3 regions of the Proteus sp. G2626 genome follow, and region 1 is predicted to be linked to each of the others. Evidence: predicted binding sites of a transcription regulator. Region 1 holds the regulator's gene; each other region holds the start of a gene.
The links. Region 1 encodes CRP, which controls carbon source genes, mostly activating them, when cyclic AMP is high. Its sites were predicted from a motif close to ATGTGANNNNNNTCACAT; they were not measured.

Region 1 (3,292 bases):
CACGGAGGTGTTGTCACCAACGAACATAATGTTGCACAACATGTTGATTTACTGGTTGGTGTTGTCCCTATTGTGAACCTTGAATGGATACAAAAGCTTATCCGAGATACTACTGAACGAGGACACTCACAAGAAGCGGTTCGAGATTCTGTTGTTCGCTCAATGGATGATTATATTAACTACATCATTCCACAATTTTCGCGTACCCACATCAACTTCCAACGAGTGCCTACTGTCGATACATCAAACCCATTTTCAGCTAAAGCTATCCCAACACTCGATGAAAGTTTTATTGTTATTCGTTTTCGAGGCTTAACCGATATTGATTTTCCTTATTTACTCGCGATGTTGCATGGCTCATTTATGTCAACAATCAATACGATTGTCGTGCCTGGTGGGAAATTAGGATTAGCAATGGAATTAATTATGGCGCCATTAGTCAAAAAATTATTAAATGGCGAAAAAATCAGTTAACCAAAATAAAATCTATTTCTATAAAAATAATATCCCCTTAATTAAGGGATATTATTTCTAAATTAAACTTTATTTTAAAATATCAAATTTATTCAGCATCTTTTATTTCAAATGAATGTGTAATATTAGCTGCTTTTCCTAACATTAAAGAAACAGAACAATATTTTTCTGCAGATAATTGAACCGCTCGTTCAACAATTTTATCTGTGAGTTCTTTACCTGAAACGATAAAATGCAAATTGATATCAGTGAATAAACGAGGGGCTTCTTCTCGACGCTCTGAAGTTAATTTCACTTCACAATCAGTCACTTGATGACGACCTTTACGTAAAATACTGACGACATCAATAGCACTACATCCACCCGCAGCAATTAAGACCATTTCCATTGGGCTTGGTGCTTTATCACCAGAGTTTCCATCCATCATAATTTGATGACCCGATGAAGATTCCCCAACAAAAGATAAATCTTCAACCCACTTAACGCGTGCTTCCATTTATTTTCCCCTAAACATGACAGAAACTAAAAGAGTACATTCTCATAATTCAACTAGCAATTAGCAAATAGGTTTATTATGCTGACTGCGTAAAACGAGACTTAATGCACTAATTGTGTTAAAAACAATATCTGCTTGATGATAGTGGTTAAGATCAATGCATTATTTTCTCATTTATTATAATCTACTCCATATTAACTTACCGTGTTCTCAGGAAGTTAATAGGTCAAGATAGGATTTTTAAGCACGCTGTCTCAAAAGGGAGCCTATCCGTTTTGAAAGGCTGCATTTAACGTACAGAGGATAACGCGAATGGTTCTCGGCAAGCCGCAAACAGACCCGACTCTTGAATGGTTTTTGTCACACTGCCATATTCACAAATATCCATCCAAGAGCACGCTGATCCACCAAGGTGAGAAAGCGGAAACACTTTATTATATTGTTAAAGGTTCCGTGGCTGTTCTTATTAAAGATGAAGAAGGAAAAGAAATGATCCTCTCCTACCTAAATCAGGGGGATTTCATCGGTGAACTCGGATTATTTGAAGAAGATCAAGAACGTAGTGCATGGGTTAGAGCAAAAACAGCCTGTGAAGTAGCAGAAATTTCCTATAAAAAATTCCGCCAATTAATTCAGGTTAACCCTGACATTCTGATGCGCCTATCAGCTCAAATGGCGAACAGATTACAAACCACATCAGAAAAAGTAGGTAACCTTGCTTTCCTTGATGTAACAGGCCGTATTGCACAAACCTTATTAAACTTAGCAAAACAACCTGATGCGATGACACACCCTGATGGCATGCAAATTAAAATTACACGTCAGGAAATTGGTCAAATCGTGGGTTGTTCACGCGAAACTGTAGGCCGTATTCTTAAAATGCTAGAAGATCAAAACCTGATCTCAGCACACGGTAAAACTATCGTCGTTTACGGAACTCGCTAATTTTCCCCACCCGAACAAACAATAGCTCTATACAAAAGAGCTATTGATAAAAAGAACGGTATGAACCCCATCCTTGCTGATGGGGTTTTTTAATAACTATACCCCTTCTACAAACGCGGCAATGGCGGCTTTTAATGCGACCATCCCCTCTTGTAATTCTTCTTGGGTAATAATTAATGAGGGTGTAAAACGCATAACATCAGCGCCTGCATTTAACATCATTAATCCCTGCTTTGCAGCCAGCCCTAATAATATTTTTGCTTTGCCTTCATATTGTGGTGCGAGTTGTGCGCCAATCAATAATCCTTGCCCACGGATTTGCGAAAAGACGTTGTAGGTTTGATTTATTGCTGTGAGCTCGTCTACAATCCACTGATAGCGCTTTTCTACTCCCTTAAGTACCTCAGGTGTATTGATTAAATCAAAAGCGACATTGCCCACTGCACACGCTAATGGATTCCCCCCATAAGTTGTACCATGAGTTCCTACCCCCATTACTGACGCTATCTCTTGTGTCGTTAACATCGCACTGAGCGGAAAACCACTTCCGAGTGCCTTTGCCGTGGTAATAATGTCTGGTGTCACATCATAATGCATATAAGCAAAAAGCTTACCTGTACGCCCCATACCTGTTTGTACTTCATCAAGGACAAGTAATGCTTGATGTTTATCGCACAGCTCACGTAGCCCTCTCATAAATTCAGGGGTTGCTGCTGTTACACCACCTTCACCTTGTACTGGCTCTAACACAACGGCACAAGTATGATCATCAATAACGGCTTTCACTGCATCTAAATCATTAAAAGGAATATGTACGATATCAGCAGGTTTTGGGCCAAAACCATCGGCGTATTTAGGTTGTCCTCCAACCGATACTGTAAACAAGGTTCGACCATGGAAGGCATGGTGAAAGGCAATAATTTTGGTTTTATAAGGATGATGGCGGGTGATTGCATAATGGCGAGCGAGTTTAAATGCGGCCTCATTTGCTTCGGCGCCAGAATTAGCAAAAAAGACACGTTCTGCAAATGTGTTATCAATGAGCTTTTGTGCTAAACGCAGTGCAGGCTCATTCGTGAAAATATTACTCACATGCCAAAGTTTTTCACTTTGTTCTTTCAATGCTTGATTGAGAGCAGGATGAGCATGTCCTAATGCCAACACGGCAATACCACCAGCAAAATCAATATAAGATTTTCCTTGCTGATCCCAAACTCGACTTCCCACCCCTTTAACAGGAATAAATTCTGCGGGTGAATAAATTGGCAACATTACTTGATCGTAAGTTGCCCGGTTGATACTTTGTTTTGTCATTACCCCACCTGATCGTTATTCGTCTTTAATATGAAAATATAATCACTAAATATGAATAAAAAA
Region 2 (3,292 bases), on a different contig from region 1:
ATTGATACGAGGGTATTGATCTTCTAGTTTACGGCCAACCATCATTTCAATGAGCGTATCTTCTTTTAACGAAGCGACAGGTTTCTCTCCAATAAACTGGCCATCCCGAAGTACCGTCACATCATCACAAATCTCAAAGATTTCTTTTAAACGATGCGAGATATAGACAATGCCACAACCTTGCTCTCTCAATTCGCGAATAACACTAAACAGTGATTCAGTTTCTGTATCGGTTAATGCATCGGTTGGTTCGTCCATAATAATCACTTTAGAACCAAAGCTGAGTACTTTGGCGATTTCCACCATTTGCTGATCACCAATTGATAATTCAGACACTAAACGGTGGCTACTGTAAGCGAGGTTTAATCGTGCTAATAACTTATCAGCCTCAGCATACATTCTCTTCCAATCGATAGCCCCAAAAGCACGCGTAAACTCACGACCTAAGAAGATATTTTCTGCAATGGTTAATTCTGGGATAAGGTTAAGTTCTTGGTGAATAATGCCTATTCCTGCTTCTTGTGATGATTTAGGACCATTGAAGGAGCAATGTTCACCTTGATAAATGACTTCCCCCGCATCTTTTTTATAGATACCGGTGAGTACTTTCATTAATGTTGATTTGCCTGCCCCATTCTCACCGACCAAAGCCATTACTCGACCAGGGTAAATTCGTAGAGTAGCGCCTGATAGTGCTTTTACACCAGGAAATGACTTATCAATATCTTTAAGTTCGAGTAAAGGTTCCATATTGTCCTCAGAAAGTCACACCAGAAAACAACACAATATTGGCATAAGGTGTACATTCACCCGTTCTAATAACCGCTTTATTTTCAGGAAGTTGTTTTTTGAATACTTCATGAAGAACATACGTTATTTGAATAGGTTTCTTCTGCTCTTGCTCTAATAAATTGAGGTAAGAGAGTATTTCATTAAAAAGGGAGGGATTAATGGTCTTAATTTCTTCTGCCAGCATCACGGCTTCTATTTGCATTTCATGAGTGACAGTTTGTAATACTGACATAAAGTCAGGTATTCCCTGTGTTAGAGCGAGGTCAATACGTTCGACAGAAGAGGGAATAGGTAATCCGGCATCTGCAATGGTGATTTTATCAGTGTGTCCTAAACGTGAAATTACGCTAGAAATAGGACTATTTAGTAATACGCCTTTTTTCATATTTTCTCCTCAGCGAAACGTTTCGCTGTGTATATAGTAGAAAAGAAAAGAGGGAAAACAAGTTTGATTTATTCATATTGTGAGCATGATCGAAACGTTTCGTTGGTAAGTAAAAAGAAAGAAAAATCTAACTGGTTGAATAAATTAAAGCTGAATGGATTCAATAAGGAGAACTATTGTTTGCAGTGATTTTCATGAAAATGTGATTTACTACAAAGGTTATAAAAAGCAAAAACAGAGAATCAAAAATGACTATTTTTATATGAACAGGTGAGTACAAATGATGGCTCTCTCCCACTTATAAAGCAGGAGAGGTTTTTAAAGGCGAAAAGTACTCACTATTTAGTTTGATAATCCATAATGGATTTTTCGATACCAATAGCATCAAGTCCTAAATCAGCTCTGATCTCTTCTTGTCCACCTTGTGGTACAAACAGGTCAGGGATACCTAGGTTTAAGACCGGCACTAAGCAACGCTCTTGCATGAGTAACTCATTTACACCACTACCAGCGCCACCCATGATGGCATTCTCTTCTAGCGTTACCAACATATCATGTTGCTCTGCCAGCAAAAGAATAAGTGATTTATCTAATGGTTTGATAAAGCGCATATCCGCAACAGTAGCATCTAGTTTTTCTGCGACTTCTAATGCTTCTGGCAGTAATGTACCAAAGTTTAAAATAGCAATGCCTTTACCTTGACGACGAATAATTCCTTTCCCCATAGGTAGTGCATTAAGTGGTTGTAATGGTGCGCCAACACTTGAACCTCTTGGATAACGTACGGCAACAGGGCCATCTTGATAGTGGTAACCCGTATGAAGCATTTGGCGACATTCATTTTCATCACTCGGCGCCATAATGACCATATTAGGAATACAACGTAAGAACGAAAGGTCAAATGCACCTTGGTGAGTTTGTCCATCTGCTCCCACAATACCGCCACGATCAATGGCAAATAAAACAGGCAGTTTTTGAATGGCAATATCGTGGATCACTTGGTCATAAGCACGTTGTAAGAATGTTGAGTAGATAGCAACAATCGGTTTATATCCCCCAATCGCTAAACCTGCGGCAAAGGTAACGGCGTGTTGTTCAGCAATCGCAACATCAAAATATTGTGAAGGGTATTCTTTTGAGAAACGGACCATGCCAGAGCCTTCGCGCATAGCAGGGGTAATTGCCATCAGTTTTGGATCAGTTGAGGCTTCTTCACATAACCAGTCACCAAAGATCTTGGAAAATGTAGGTCGTGCATTAGGGCTTTTAGGTAATGTACCTGTTTGTGGATCAAACTTAGGTACCGCGTGCCAGCTAATAGGATCACGTTCAGCAGGTGCATATCCACGACCTTTCTTAGTCATAATATGCAGAAGTTGAGGACCTTTTAAATCACGCATATTAGCGAGTGTTTGCACTAACGCAATAACATCATGACCATCAACTGGGCCGATATAATTAAAACCCAACTCTTCAAACATGGTGCCGGGAACAACCATGCCTTTAATATGTTCTTCCGTTTTTTTCAGTAATTCTTTAATTGGTGGAATACCAGAAAAGACCTTTTTTCCACCTTCACGTAAGGTGGTATACAGTTTGCCTGATAACAATTGAGCAAGATGATTATTCAATGCACCAACATTTTCGGAGATTGACATCTCATTGTCATTAAGTACAACGAGCATATCTGGCTCAATGTCACCAGCGTGGTTCATTGCTTCAAAAGCCATACCTGCAGTAATTGCACCATCACCAATCACACAAACTGTTTTTCTGTTCAGCTTTTCTTGTTCAGCTGCAACAGCCATACCTAAACCTGCACTGATAGAGGTTGAAGAGTGGCCGACACAAAGTTTATCGTATTCACTCTCTTCTCGCCAAGGGAAGGGGTGTAACCCATTTTTTTGACGGATAGTATCAATGCGGTCACGGCGACCCGTTAAGATCTTATGGGGATAGGCTTGATGACCAACATCCCAAATAAGATTATCAAAAGGGGTTTTATAGACGTAATGAAGAGCAACCGTTAACTCAATAGCACCTAAACCTGAGGCGAAGTGACCACTTGAGCGGCTGACACTGTTAAGAAGAAATAGCCTTAGCTCATCACAGAGT
Region 3 (3,292 bases), on a different contig from region 1:
AATGTTGGATCTGCTTCAACTTCAAAGAAGACTTCTGTTTCAACACCAAATTTTTTCAGTACACGAGTAACTTCATCAACATAACCGTTATTGAATAAGAAACCGTCAGTGACGATAAAAGCACGTTTCTTACCGTCAGTCGCGATCTCTTCCAGTGCGATAGGTAAACAACCACGGCGGAAGTAAATAGATTTAGGAAGTTTATGCCACAACATATTTTCTGCTCTTTTCGCCACGGTTTTAGTGTTGATAAGGTGTTTTGGTCCTACGTTTTCAGAAATGGAGTTACCACCCCATGAACCACAACCTAATGTTAGAGAAGGAGCAAGTTTAAAGTTGTATAAGTCACCAATACCACCTTGAGATGCTGGAGTATTGATTAAAATACGAGATGTTTTCATCTTGTCGCCGAAGTAGGCAACATGTTCAGGGCAGTTATCTTGGTCTGTGTATAAGCAAGAAGTATGACCGATACCACCCATCTCAACTAATTTTTCAGCTTTTAGTACTGCATCTTCAAATGATTGAGCATGATACATTGCTAATAGTGGAGATAATTTCTCGTGAGCAAACGGCTCTGCTTCTGTTGTTTCTTTTACTTCACCAATTAAAATTTTGGTGTTTACTGGTACTTCAATGCCGGCCATTTCAGCAATTTTTGTTGCAGGTTGACCCACAATAGCTGCGTTTAAGTTACCGTCTTTTAAGATGATATCTTGAACTGCTTTTAATTCTTTACCTGTCAGCATATAACCGCCGTGAGTAGAGAAACGCTCACGAACTTGTTTATAAATGCTGTCAACAACGATAACAGATTGCTCTGATGCACAAATTACGCCGTTATCGAAAGTTTTAGACATTAAGATTGAAGCTACGGCACGTTTGATATCCGCAGAGTCATCAATAACAACTGGCGTATTACCTGCACCAACACCGATAGCTGGTTTACCAGAACTATACGCTGCTTTAACCATGCCTGGACCACCTGTCGCTAAGATCAGGTTAATATCATCATGGTGCATTAATGCGTTAGATAGAGCGACTGAAGGCTCATCAATCCAACCGATAATATCTTTTGGTGCGCCTGCTGCGATAGCCGCATTTAAAACGATTTCTGCAGCGCGATTTGTCGCTTCTTTAGCGCGTGGATGTGGCGAGAAAATAATACCGTTACGTGTTTTTAAGCTAATTAATGCTTTAAAAATTGCAGTAGAAGTCGGGTTAGTTGTTGGTACGATACCACAGATGATCCCAATAGGTTCAGCGATGGTCATTGTGCCGTAAGTCAGATCTTCTGATAAGATCCCGCAGGTTTTTTCGTCTTTATACGCATTATAGATATACTCAGAAGCAAAGTGGTTTTTAATCACTTTATCTTCGACGATACCCATACCAGACTCTTTCACAGCTAATTTTGCTAGAGGGATACGGGCGTCAGCGGCCGCTAATGCAGCAGCGCGGAAAATTGCATCAACTTGTTCTTGAGAGAAGTTAGCAAATTCACGTTGAGCTTTTTTTACACGAGCAACCAAATCATTGAGTTCAGTAACGTTAGTTACAGACATAAAGAGACTCCTGATAAAATGTTAAATTTTTTAAGCAAATTAGCCGTTTTGATCATCATTAATAAGAATAGTCTAGATAGATGACAATGTACTTATTTCAGTAATAATAATTAGAAGCCTTAATTTGCTTAAAAAACTTAAAAAAAACAATAATAAACGTAAATATATTTTCGAAGACACTCTCTTTTTCGAATGATAACAGCTTACCATCTTTCTAATTAATTAACGTGATTTAAATCACAAAATTGACAAGCTGACACCTTTCAGCAAGCCATTTAATGAGAATGATAATCATATGCAAAAAATCATCAACGATTTTTTTGTTGTATTCAATATTTCGATATAAAATTAAACCACTAGGTTTTTCTCAGTTTACAAGAGAATATTTTAGGTAAAAACTTGTTAACTAATAGAATTAACTGGTTTATTGATTTAAAGTAACGCGGATTTTTTAGGGTTACTCTATCTTTTATAGAATAATTCGCATGTTTATTAGCCAAGAAGGGGCTTTTCATGGGGTCACTGCTGGATTTATCCGGTTATATTAAATTTTTTGTTGGTCTTTTTGCGATTGTAAACCCGATTGGTATTTTACCTGTCTTTATTAGTATGACGAGTTATCAAACTGATGCAGGGCGAAACAAAACAAACTTAATTGCAAATGGCTCCGTTGCAATTATTTTGGTTTCTTCTCTATTAATCGGTGATTCTATACTGAGTATTTTCGGTATTTCTATCGATTCGTTTCGTATCGCGGGAGGTATGCTGATTGTTACTATTGCGATGACGATGATAAATGGGCGTTTAGGGGAAGATAAACAAAACAATCAAGAACGAAATGAATCTGCAGTACGTAGTAGTGTTGCTGTTGTGCCTTTAGCATTACCCTTAATGGCAGGGCCTGGAGCTATTAGTTCTTGTATTGTGTGGAGTTCTCGCTGGGAAGGTTTTACTAACTTTTTAGGATTAGCTGCAACCAGTATCTTTTTTGCATTCTGTTGTTGGTTGCTTTTTCGTAGTGCAACATTATTAGTGAAATACTTAGGGCAAACGGGAATTAACGTGGTAACCCGTATAATGGGATTATTATTAATGTCCTTAGGTATTGAATTTATTGTGACCGGCTTGCGTTCTATTTTTCCAGGCTTGTTAGTTTAAATATTGTCAACACAGTCGTATTTTTAAAAATCGCAGTATTTTATTGAATACTGCGATTTTTTATGTTTATAAAATCACTTTTTTCATGTTAATCAAGACGATGAATGCCTTTTGATAACGCTTCTCTATCATAGTGTTGCGTTAATTCGCCATTTTCCATTAATGCGGCTCTATCAGACATATGAGCGATAACATCCGCATCATGACTTACTAATAAATAAGTCATATTATGTTGTTTTTTTAGTGTATTAAGAAGATTTAAGATCTCGGCTTGTACTGACATATCTAGTGCTGAAGTCGGCTCATCTAAAAGCAATAACTGAGGTTGGAGTAAAAGGGCTCTCGCAATAGCGACTCGCTGACGCTGTCCGCCAGAAAGTTGATGAGGATAGCGATTTATCACATCAGCAGATAAACCGACTTGGGCTAATGCTTGTTCAATTGTACTGTTATCAAAAGGAATGTGATGAATTTTCAATGGCTCAGAAAAAGCGCGCTTAATACGGTGTTGAGGGTGTAAGGATGCGTAGGGATCTTGAAATACCATCTGTACATTACGGCGCAAAGCA

Region 2: the regulator CRP is predicted to act here: its motif matches at 1,255-1,272, upstream of rbsD (D-ribose pyranase).
Region 3: the regulator CRP is predicted to act here: its motif matches at 1,791-1,808, upstream of adhE (bifunctional acetaldehyde-CoA/alcohol dehydrogenase).

What each region holds. Positions count from the first base shown of each region.
Region 1 covers NZ_JAABNH010000025.1:238,438-241,729, reverse strand. The annotation lists gene GWJ05_RS10920 (phosphoribulokinase) at 1-474, shown strand, start outside; gene GWJ05_RS10915 (OsmC family protein) at 563-970, opposite strand; gene crp (cAMP-activated global transcriptional regulator CRP) at 1,283-1,915, shown strand; gene argD (bifunctional acetylornithine/succinyldiaminopimelate transaminase) at 2,012-3,229, opposite strand.
Region 2 covers NZ_JAABNH010000009.1:208,461-211,752, reverse strand. The annotation lists gene rbsA (ribose ABC transporter ATP-binding protein RbsA) at 1-750, opposite strand, end outside; gene rbsD (D-ribose pyranase) at 758-1,177, opposite strand; gene dxs (1-deoxy-D-xylulose-5-phosphate synthase) at 1,516-3,292, opposite strand, start outside.
Region 3 covers NZ_JAABNH010000027.1:524,577-527,868, reverse strand. The annotation lists gene adhE (bifunctional acetaldehyde-CoA/alcohol dehydrogenase) at 1-1,565, opposite strand, end outside; gene GWJ05_RS14925 (YchE family NAAT transporter) at 2,079-2,723, shown strand; gene GWJ05_RS14920 (ABC transporter ATP-binding protein) at 2,812-3,292, opposite strand, start outside.